One region of the Rhizobium sp. 268 genome, then DNA from elsewhere that is predicted to be linked to it. Evidence: predicted binding sites of a transcription regulator. Region 1 holds the regulator's gene; the other holds the start of a gene.
The links. The regulator HrcA, encoded in region 1, represses chaperone genes, less so after heat shock. The targets are predictions, from matches to a motif close to GTTAGCACTCNCNNNNNGNGAGTGCTAAC.
Positions count from the first base shown of each region.

Region 2: a site for HrcA is predicted at 3,371-3,399, ahead of groES (co-chaperone GroES). Genes of this name have one in related genera too.

Region 1 covers NZ_JAPPSO010000003.1:74,507-79,891, forward strand. Annotated here, with positions in the region: gene OS035_RS06880 (Hsp20 family protein) at 1-214, opposite strand, end outside; gene OS035_RS06885 (nucleoside hydrolase) at 453-1,397, shown strand; gene grpE (nucleotide exchange factor GrpE) at 1,428-2,060, opposite strand; gene hrcA (heat-inducible transcriptional repressor HrcA) at 2,170-3,258, opposite strand; gene rph (ribonuclease PH) at 3,386-4,105, shown strand; gene OS035_RS06905 (VOC family protein) at 4,102-4,518, shown strand; gene rdgB (RdgB/HAM1 family non-canonical purine NTP pyrophosphatase) at 4,528-5,172, shown strand; gene hemW (radical SAM family heme chaperone HemW) at 5,182-5,385, shown strand, end outside.
Region 2 covers NZ_JAPPSO010000001.1:468,986-474,370, reverse strand. Annotated here, with positions in the region: gene OS035_RS02480 (glutathione binding-like protein) at 1-220, shown strand, start outside; gene OS035_RS02475 (hypothetical protein) at 292-738, opposite strand; gene groL (chaperonin GroEL) at 1,305-2,945, opposite strand; gene groES (co-chaperone GroES) at 3,017-3,313, opposite strand; gene OS035_RS02460 (TIGR01459 family HAD-type hydrolase) at 3,598-4,446, shown strand; gene OS035_RS02455 (bifunctional riboflavin kinase/FAD synthetase) at 4,478-5,385, shown strand, end outside.

The DNA of each region.
Region 1 (5,385 bases):
GGTTCTCCTCAATGGAAACATCGAGTTCCTCCTCGCCGAAGCCGGCGACAGCCAGCGTGATGCGCAGACGTTCCGGCGCGCCGTTATCGGCGGCGATGCGTTCGATATTGTAAGGCGGATATCCGTCGCTCGCCTTGGAAATGCGCTCCAGCGTCTTTTCCATGGCATCGAAGCCCAGAAGCAGCGGGCTGGCGAAAGGGGTAATGCGGCTCATCTCTTTTCAAGTCCTTGATGCAAGCGACCATCCCGGACCTTAAGGGCAGCATCCGGATGCCGCTAATATGGGGACAGCACCCCGGCGCTGCAAGACGCGGGTGACGTCTCGGCACCACCCCTCAATTTTAAGGTGGTGATGGCTCCTTGCTTGACAAAGCGCCGGCTGCCTCGCATCAAAACGGGCCGGCGCAGAATGTGCCGATTTGTGACGAGAAATGAAGAAAACGGTGCATCGGATGGCAAGCGCAAGAAAGATCATCATTGACACGGATCCCGGCCAGGACGACGCGGCCGCCATTATGCTGGCCTTCGGCAGTCCCGACGAGCTGGAGTTGCTGGGGATCACCACGGTCGCCGGCAACGTGCCGCTTTCGCTGACCAGCCGCAATGCGCGCATCGTCTGTGAACTCTGCGGCCAGACGGAGACGAAGGTCTTTGCCGGCGCCGACGCGCCGATCGCCCGCAAGCTGGTGACCGCCGAGCATGTACACGGCAAGACCGGCCTCGACGGTCCTCACCTCAGCGAGCCGACGATGGCGCTGCAAACGGGACATGCCGTCGACTTCATCATCGAGACGCTGCGGCGTGAGGAAGAAGGCACGGTGACGCTCTGCACGCTCGGGCCGCTCACCAATATCGGCCTGGCCTTACAGAAGGCGCCCGACATCGCCCCGCGCATCCGCGAATTGGTGATGATGGGCGGCGGTTTTTTCGAGGGCGGCAACATCACGCCGGCAGCCGAATTCAATATTTACGTCGATCCCGAGGCCGCCGATATCGTCTTCCGCTCGGGCGTTCCGATCGTGATGATGCCGCTTGACGTGACGCACCAGTTGCTGACCCGCAAGGATCGGGTGAAGCGCATGGCCGAGATCGGCACGGCGCCGGCAAAGGCGATGGTCGAGATGCTGGAATTCTTTGAACGCTTCGATATCGAGAAATACGGCTCCGACGGCGGGCCGCTGCATGACCCGACCGTGATCGCCTACCTGCTGAAGCCGGAGCTTTTCAACGGCCGGGACTGCAATGTCGAAATCGAGATCCACTCCGAACTCACCGTCGGCATGACGGTCGTCGACTGGTGGCATGTCACCGAGCGCAAGCGCAATGCAAAGGTCATGCGCCAAGTCGATGCGGACGGCTTCTTCGATCTTTTGATCGAACGCTTCGCCCGCATCTGATTTCGGCATCCTTCTCCAAAGGGAGAAGGTTCAGGCGTCCTTCTCGTCGAAGACCGAATTGGTTTCGGCTTCGGCGGCCTTCGGACCGCCCTTGGCGACGCCGACCATGGCCGGGCGCAGCACGCGCTCGCCGATGGAAAAGCCTGCCTGCACGACCTGGACGACCGTGTTGTTCGGCACATCCGGGTTCGGCACTTCGAACATCGCCTGATGGAAATTCGGATCGAACTTCTGGCCGACCGGCTCCAGCTTGCGAACGCCGTGGCGCTCGAGCGCCGACAGCATGGCGCGCTCGGTCATCTCGACGCCCTCGATCAGCGTGGTCAGGCCGGCATCGGCCGCGTCCTTGACCTCTGCCGGAATGGCATCCAGCGCCCGGCGCAGATTGTCCGAGACGGCGAGCATGTCACGCGCGAAACCGGCGACGGAATAGGACTTGGCGTCCTTGACCTCACGCTCGGTGCGGCGGCGCAGATTATCCATTTCGGCGGCAAGGCGCAGATAGCGGTCGCGCAGTTCGCCGTTTTCGGCTTTCAGAAGCTCGAGTGCATCAGGCTGGGGCGCCTCTTCCTGCGCAATATCGTTCTCGACGTAGGCGGCAGCGTCGGCTGCGGCATCGGCCGCAGTTGCGTCAGGTCCGTTTTTCGTCGTGTCATCGGTCATGACGGTCTCCGGTTGGTGTCTTCAGATGCGCCCGATATCGAGGTTTGACCGAAAAAAATCAAGTCTGCGTGACAAAGAAGCGAAAATTCCGCGGTCTTCGTCAAAGTGGTCAAAGCGAATTGCGTGAAAGCCGGGAGACGAGCTGGGCAGTGTAGTCCACCATCGGCACGATACGGGAATAATTGAGCCGCGTCGGGCCGATGACGCCGACGGCGCCGACGATGCGATCGTCGTCGTCACGATAGGGCGCAACGATGAGCGATGAGCCGGACAGCGAGAAGAGCTTATTTTCCGAGCCGATAAAGATACGCACGCCCGAGCCGGTTTCGGCGAGATTGAGGATCTCGATCAGGCTGTCTTTCTTTTCGAGATCGTCGAACAGCATCCGCAGCCGGTCGAGATCCTCGGCGCCGGCGAGACCTTCAAGCAGGTTGGCGCGGCCGCGGATGATCAGCTGCGCCGGCTTTCCCTCGTCGGGGCTGCCGGCCCAGACCGCGATGCCGCGCTCGACGAGATCACGCGACAGGGCATCGAGTTCGTGGCGGACGTTATCCTTCAGCTGACTTAATTGTTTGCGCAGCTCCGGCAGGGTCTGGCCGGACATGTGGGCATTGAGAAAATTCGCCGCCTCGGCCAGCTGCGAGGAGGTAACGCCCGCCGGCAGCTCGATGATGCGGTTTTCCACCTGGTCGTGATCGCCGACGAGCACGGCCAGCGCCTTTGTCGGCTCCAGCCGGATGAACTCGACATGTTTGAGCACCGGATCGCTTTTCGAGGTGATGACCAAGCCGGCGCCGCGCGAAATGCCCGACAGCATGCGGCTCGCCTCGTTCATCATCGATTCCACCGGATTGCCGCCGCTTTCGGCCCGCACCTGGCGGTCGATGCTGGCGCGGTCCTCGGCGGAGAGATCGCCGACCTGCATGAAGGCATCGACAAAGAAACGCAGGCCGATCTGGGTCGGCAGCCGGCCGGCGCTGATATGCGGCGAATAGATGAGGCCGAGATCCTCGAGATCGCTCATGACGTTGCGCACCGAGGCCGGCGACAGCGACATCGGCAGCAGGCGGGACAGATTGCGCGACCCGAGCGGCTCGCCGCTCTCCAGATAGCCCTCGACGATGCGGCGAAAAATTTCCCTGGAGCGCTCGTCCAGCGCAGCAACGGCATCCGAAACCGATGTCGACCTGATGCCCATGAAACTCTCGAACCCGCGCTGATGATACTTCGCGAAAAGTAAGTCAAACTCGCAGCCGTGGCAAAAGGGAATTTGCAAATGGGCGCCGCCAATCGTAGAAGCGGTCAACAAACCCCAGGAGATAAGAATGCGGCCTTCAGGCAGAAAAATCGACCAGATGCGCAAGGTCTCGTTCGAGCGCAATTTTTCCAAGCATGCGGAAGGTTCCTGCCTGGTGAAATTCGGCGATACGCATGTGCTCTGCACGGCCAGCCTCGAAGAAAAGACGCCGCCATGGCTGCGCAATAGCGGCAAGGGCTGGGTCACGGCTGAGTACGGCATGCTGCCGCGGGCGACCGGCGAGCGCATGAAGCGCGAGGCGGCCGCCGGCAAGCAGGGCGGCCGCACCCAGGAAATCCAGCGGCTGATCGGCCGGTCGCTGCGCGCCGTCGTCGACCTGCAGGCGCTCGGCGAGCGGCAGATCACCCTTGATTGCGACGTCATCCAGGCCGATGGCGGCACGCGGACGGCCGCGATCACCGGCGGCTGGATCGCGCTTTACGACTGCCTGAAATGGATGGAAAGCCGCAACATGATCAAGGTCGACCGGGTCCTGAAGGATCATGTCGCCGCCATCTCCTGCGGCGTTTTCGCCAGCCAGCCGGTGATCGATCTCGATTACCTCGAGGATTCCTCGGCCGAGACCGACGCCAATTTCGTCATGACCGGCGCCGGCGGCATCGTCGAAATCCAGGGAACGGCCGAAGGCACGCCATTTAGCGAAGAGGAATTCACTTCGCTGATGGGTCTTGCCAAGAACGGCATCGGCGAACTCGTCGCCCTGCAGAAACAGGCGATTGCGGGATGAACCCCATGCTGGAAGGCATGCTGGAAACGGCGCTTTATGCGCGCGATCTCGATGAGGCGGAGGCGTTCTACGAGTGCGTCCTCGGGCTTGAAAAGATCACCCGCGCCGCCAACCGGCATGTCTTCTTCCGCTGCGGCCCCGGCGTTCTGTTGATCTTCAGTCCGGAGGAAACCGTGAAGCCGCCGTCGCCTGACGCGCTGCAGGTGCCGCCGCATGGCACGACCGGACAGGGCCATGCCTGCTTTCGGGTGTCCGGCCGCAACATCAATGCGATGGCCGAACGGCTGACGGCGGCCGGTGTGGCGATCGAATCCGAGGTGCATTGGCCGAATGGCGGCCGCTCCATCTATTTCCGCGATCCAGCCGGCAACAGCCTGGAATGCGCGGAGGCTAAAATCTGGGGCATCGAATAGGATATCTGAATGCGCAAGCTCGAAACGAAGACCATCGTCGTCGCCAGCCACAATGCCGGCAAGATCCGCGAGATCCAGGAACTGATCGGACCGCTCGGCTTCACCGCCAAATCGGCGGCCGAGCTGAATTTCGTCGAACCTGACGAAACCGGCACCAGCTTCGAGGAGAATGCGACGATCAAGGCGGTGGCCTCCGCCAATGCAGCCGGCATGCCGGCGCTGTCGGACGATTCCGGGCTGGTGGTCGATGCGCTCGGCGGCGATCCCGGCGTCTACACCGCCAATTGGGCAGAGACATCGGACGGCACACGCGATTTCGACATGGCGATGGCGAAGGTGGAAAAGGCGCTGCAGGATGCGGGCGCGAGCAAGCCGGAACAGCGCACCGCGCGTTTCGTCAGCGTGCTCTGCCTCGCCTGGCCGGACGGCCATACCGAGCTCTTCCGCGGCGAAGTGGAAGGCAATGTCGTCTGGCCGCCGCGCGGCACGCAGGGCTTCGGCTACGATCCGGTCTTCCAGCCGGAAGGTTACGGCGTCACTTTCGGCGAGATGAGCGGCGAGGAAAAACACGGCTGGAACATCGGCAAGCCGCAGGCGCTGTCCCACCGGGCGCGTGCCTTCAAACTCTTTGTCGAAACCTGCCTGGAGGCATAAGGTCGCGAAGTGGACAATTTCGACACGCCAGGCTCCTCGCGCGATGCTGCGCTGCTGCCCGATACCGGCGAGCCCGGTTTCGGGGTCTATGTGCATTGGCCCTTCTGCGCGGCGAAGTGTCCTTATTGCGATTTCAACAGCCATGTGCGCCACCAGCCGGTGGATCAGGAGCGCTTTGCAGCAGCCTTCCTGAAGGAGATGGCGGCGATCCGG
Region 2 (5,385 bases), on a different contig from region 1:
GCTCGAAGGCCGCCTGAAGGGTCGGCAGTGGATCATGGGCAATCAGTATACGATCGCCGACATCACCACCTTCACCTGGGTTCGCGGCGCCGATATCTTCTACGGCGGCCGCGAGGTTCTCGACTATGCGAATTTCCCCGCCGTGATGGACTGGCTGCAGCGCTGCATCGCCCGTCCGGCCAGCGAGAAGGGGCTCAACATTCCGGTCAAGCCGGAGTAGGGACTGCCGGAAAACACAAAGACCGTCCCCGGGGAACTCGGAGACGGCCTTTTTGCTCTGCATGGGTGGTCTTATCGCGGACTTGTGATCTGCCTTGCGCCTTCGAGCTTGAAGCGCGGAAAAATAAAGACGCCGACCATGCTGCCGCTGTATTTTTCCTCGAGCCCGTTCGACTCGCCCATGCAGAAGAGCGGCTGGCGCAAGCCGTTCGGCATGATGATCGTCGTCGAAAAACAGAAGGAGGAGCAGAGCGTCGCCGCCTGCTCGAATAGCTCCAGGATGTGGCCGCGGTCCTTGCTGTCATAGCAGCGGATCAGGCTCAATAGCCCGCAGTCTCGTGCGGAGAGGCCGTGCAGCATCGCGCTCCATTCGCCGAGGCGGAGCATGCCGCTCGACAAATCTCCGGTCCAGGCCTCGGAAATCGAAAACTGAGCCACCATCTCGTCATTTTGATTGTGGTGCTCCAGCGAGCCGGGTGTCAAAGGTACGGCTGCATTGGCTTTGGCGATCTTAAACAAGGCGTTCCCCCGTTCGGATGCAGCTCCTCCGCCGCACGCTCGGTAAACACAAAAACAGGATCACGCAGCAGCAGGCATGATGCCCGTGCTTTTACCGGCGATTGTTGCCGCGGCCCTCGGGCCGGCGGAACGTCAAGGATCGTCTCTCGCGCCCGTTTGGTAGGCGCACTTCAATTGCAGCGCGGATTTATAGGAGCTTTTGAACAAACGGCAACGGCTTTTTAAGGGGTGTTCGGATCGGCATTTTCCCCTGGGATGCCGCCACTCTCGCCTTATCCAGCGGGAAAGCCGCGCCGACACATCAATTTCGCGCGATTTGGATACCATTCCACTCGATATGAGGTCAGAAATGGCGCCCCAACACCGCATTCCCGCGCCGAGGCCGGCGGCCTGAAAAAACGCGCCAACGCAAGTTTCGCGCAAGTTTCCGGGGCAGGAGCCGGCAACGCGCCATAAAATTGCGCGCAACGGACCGAATCGCTTTGAGCGCAAAAGAAAAGGGCGACCCGAGGGCCGCCCTTCCTATTCCGGATGCCGGAATGGTGATCAGTGCAGGCTTTCGCCTATCACATCATGTCCATTCCGCCCATTCCGCCCATGCCGCCAGGCATGCCGGCAGGGGCATCCTTCTTCGGCAGTTCGGCGATCATGGCTTCGGTGGTGATCAGCAGCGATGCGACAGAAGCAGCGTTCTGCAGCGCGGTGCGAACGACCTTGAGCGGGTCGACGATACCCATGGAGATCATGTCGCCGAATTCGGACGTCTGGGCGTTGTAGCCGTAGTTGTCTTCATTCTTGTCCAAGACCTTGCCGACAACGATCGAGGCTTCGTCGCCTGCGTTTTCAGCGATCTGGCGAACCAGCGACTGCAGGGCGCGGCGAACGATGTTGATGCCGGCTTCCTGGTCGTCGTTTGCACCCTTGACGGTGATCTTCGTGGAGGAGCGCAGGAGTGCGATACCGCCGCCGGGGACGATGCCTTCCTGAACGGCAGCGCGCGTCGCGTTGAGGGCGTCGTCGATGCGGTCCTTCTTTTCCTTCACTTCGACTTCAGTCGAGCCGCCGACGCGGATGACGGCAACGCCGCCAGCGAGCTTGGCAAGGCGTTCCTGCAGCTTCTCGCGGTCGTAGTCGGAGGTGGTTTCTTCGATCTGGGCCTTGATCTGGGCAACACGGCCTTCGATGTCGGACTTGGCGCCCGAACCGTCGACGATCGTGGTGTTTTCCTTGGAGATCGAAACCTTCTTCGCACGGCCGAGCATGTCGAGCGTGACGCTCTCGAGCTTGATGCCGAGGTCTTCGGAGATCACGGTGCCGCCGGTCAGGATGGCGATGTCTTCGAGCATGGCCTTGCGGCGGTCGCCGAAGCCAGGAGCCTTGACGGCAGCGATCTTGAGACCGCCGCGCAGCTTGTTGACGACGAGCGTAGCAAGAGCTTCGCCTTCGACGTCTTCAGCGATGATCAGGAGCGGCTTGCCGGTCTGGACGACAGCTTCGAGAACCGGAAGCATCGACTGCAGGTTCGAGAGCTTCTTCTCGTGAAGGAGAATGAAGACGTCTTCGAGGTCGGCGATCATCTTTTCCGGGTTGGTCACGAAGTAGGGGCTGAGGTAGCCGCGGTCGAACTGCATGCCTTCGACGACTTCGAGTTCGGTTTCGGCGGTCTTGGCTTCTTCAACTGTGATGACGCCTTCGTTGCCGACCTTCTGCATGGCTTCAGCAATGTCGAGACCGACCTGCTTGTCGCCGTTTGCCGAGATCGTGCCGACCTGTGCAACTTCTTCAGAGGTGGAGATCTTCTTGGCCTTGGCCTGGAGATCCTTCACGACGTCGGCCACAGCGAGGTCGATACCGCGCTTCAGGTCCATCGGGTTCATGCCGGCTGCAACGGCCTTGTTGCCTTCGCGAACGATCGCCTGGGCAAGAACGGTTGCAGTCGTGGTGCCGTCGCCGGCGATGTCGTTGGTCTTCGAAGCAACTTCGCGGACCATCTGGGCGCCCATGTTTTCGAACTTGTCTTCGAGTTCGATTTCCTTGGCGACGGAAACGCCGTCCTTGGTGATGCGCGGAGCGCCGAAGGACTTGTCGATGATGACGTTACGGCCCTTCGGGCCGAGCGTTACCTTGACTGCATCGGCGAGAATGTCGACGCCACGCAGCATCTTTTCGCGCGCGGTACGACCAAACTTGATTTCTTTAGATGCCATGATTGAAACTCCTCAATTCGAGTGTCCGGGTTTTGGGACCCGTCGGCTACGTCGGAAAGGCCAGCGGCTGATCAGCCGATGATGCCCATAATGTCGGCTTCCTTCATGATCAGAAGGTCTTCGCCGTCGATCTTGACTTCGGTGCCGGACCACTTGCCGAACAGGATGCGGTCGCCAGCCTTGACGTCGAGTGCGACGACCTTGCCGGACTCGTCACGAGCGCCGGAACCGACGGCGACGATTTCGCCTTCCTGCGGCTTTTCCTTGGCGGTATCGGGAATGATGATGCCACCCTTGGTCTTGGCTTCGGACTCAACGCGGCGAACAACGACGCGGTCGTGAAGGGGGCGGAAGTTGGTGCTTGCCATTGTCTAATCCCTCGATCGAATGACATTCGCGGGCCGGAGCGGCCCACATGGATAGATGTTAGCACTCCCTTGCAGTGAGTGCTAGCGACGAGCATTTAGGGATGGCTCCGAGAGGAGTCAATGAGAGCAATCACGAATTTTTGTGCCGGAATTGTGAAGAGGCCGGAGAATTGCGGAGATTGCCGCCGAAACCGGCATGCTGGGCGAACGGCAAAGAAAATTCCTTGCCATCGCCTTGCGCCTTTGCAATGTCACCGGTGACTGAAGCAAATCGGGAAATCGGAATGGCCAGGCGGATAGAAAACTTCTCGGAAATCACAGCTCACTATGACGTGGTGCTCTGCGATGTCTGGGGCGTCGTTCACAATGGCGTCGATCCGTTTCCGAAGGCGGCCGCAGCTCTTGAAGCGGCCCGCGCCAGCGGCGTCGCCGTCGTCCTCATCACCAATTCGCCGCGCCTTTCCTGGCAGGTGGTCGAGCAACTGCGCCAGATCGGCGTTCCCGACGGCGCCTATGACCGGATCGTCACCTCTGGCGACGTCACGCGCCGGCTGATCGCCGAAGGGCCGAAGACGGTCTTTCTGCTCGGCCCCGAGCGTGACAGCCCGCTGCTCGACGGCCTCGATGTCGAGCGCCGGCCGGCTGAAGAAGCGCAATCGCTCGTCTGCACCGGCTTTTTCGACGATGAGACCCAGAAGCCGGAGGATTACACCGACATGCTTCTGGAGTTCAAATCCCGCGAGGTGCCGATGATCTGCGCCAATCCCGACCTCGTCGTCGAGCGCGGCCATCGCATCATCCCCTGCGCCGGCGCCATGGCCGCCTATTACGAGCAGCTTGGCGGCAGCACTCGCATCGCCGGAAAACCGCACCGGCCGATCTATGAGGCGACGCTGGCCGCTGCCCGCGAGCTTCGCGGCGATTTCCCCGTCGAGCGCGTGCTGGCAATCGGCGACGGCATGCCGACCGATGTGCGCGGCGCCTTGAATTATGGCCTCGACCTTCTCTACATCAGCGGCGGTATCCACGCCCGGGAATACACCTTGAACGGCGAGACCGACGAGGCGATCCTCAACGCCTATCTCGATCGGGAAAACGCCGCGCCGAAGTGGTGGATGCCCCGCCTTGCATGAAGACACGCCTTGCATAAAGAGAAGCCAGCCGATGACCGTCTTCCACCGCAATGAAACCCGGGAACCCTTGCCCGCCCATCTCAAGGGCGGCGTCATTGCCATCGGTAATTTCGACGGCGTGCACCGCGGCCACCAGTCGGTGCTCAACCGCGCACTCGAAATCTCCAAGGCGCGCGGCATCCCGGCTTTGGTGCTGACGTTCGAGCCGCATCCGCGCACGGTCTTCCGGCCCGAGACCCCGGTCTTTCGCCTCACGCCTGCGCCGCTGAAGGCCCGCATCCTGGAAACGCTGGGCTTCAACGCGGTGATCGAATACCCCTTCGACTACGAGTTCTCGCAGCGCTCGGCCGATGATTTCATCCATTCGATCCTCAAGGATTGGCTCGGCGCCTCTGAGGTCGTCACCGGTTTCGATTTCCATTTCGGCCGCGGCCGCGAGGGCGGTCCGGCCTTCCTGATGAATGCCGGCCAGACCTATGGCTTCGGCGTCACCCTGATCGATGCCTTCCGCGACGAAAATGCCGATGTCGTCTCGTCGAGCCATATCCGCGCGCTGCTGAAAGAAGGCAGCGTCAGCGAAGTCGCCGGCATGCTGGGCTATCGTTATACGGTTGAGGCCGAGGTGATCGACGGCGAAAAGCTCGGCCGCCAGCTCGGTTTTCCCACTGCCAACATGCGCCTGCCGCCGGAGGTTGAACTTGCTGCCGGCATTTACGCCGTCCGCTTCCGCCGCCAGGACGGCACGCTGCACGACGCCGTCGCGAGCTACGGCCGCCGCCCGACGGTGACGGAGAACGGCGCGCCGCTGCTCGAAACCTATCTTTTCGATTTCAGCGGCGATCTCTACGGTGAGCTCTGCTCCGTCTCCTTCTTCGGCTATCTCCGCCCCGAGCTAAAATTCGACGGCCTCGATCCGCTGGTCGCCCAGATTAAGCGCGA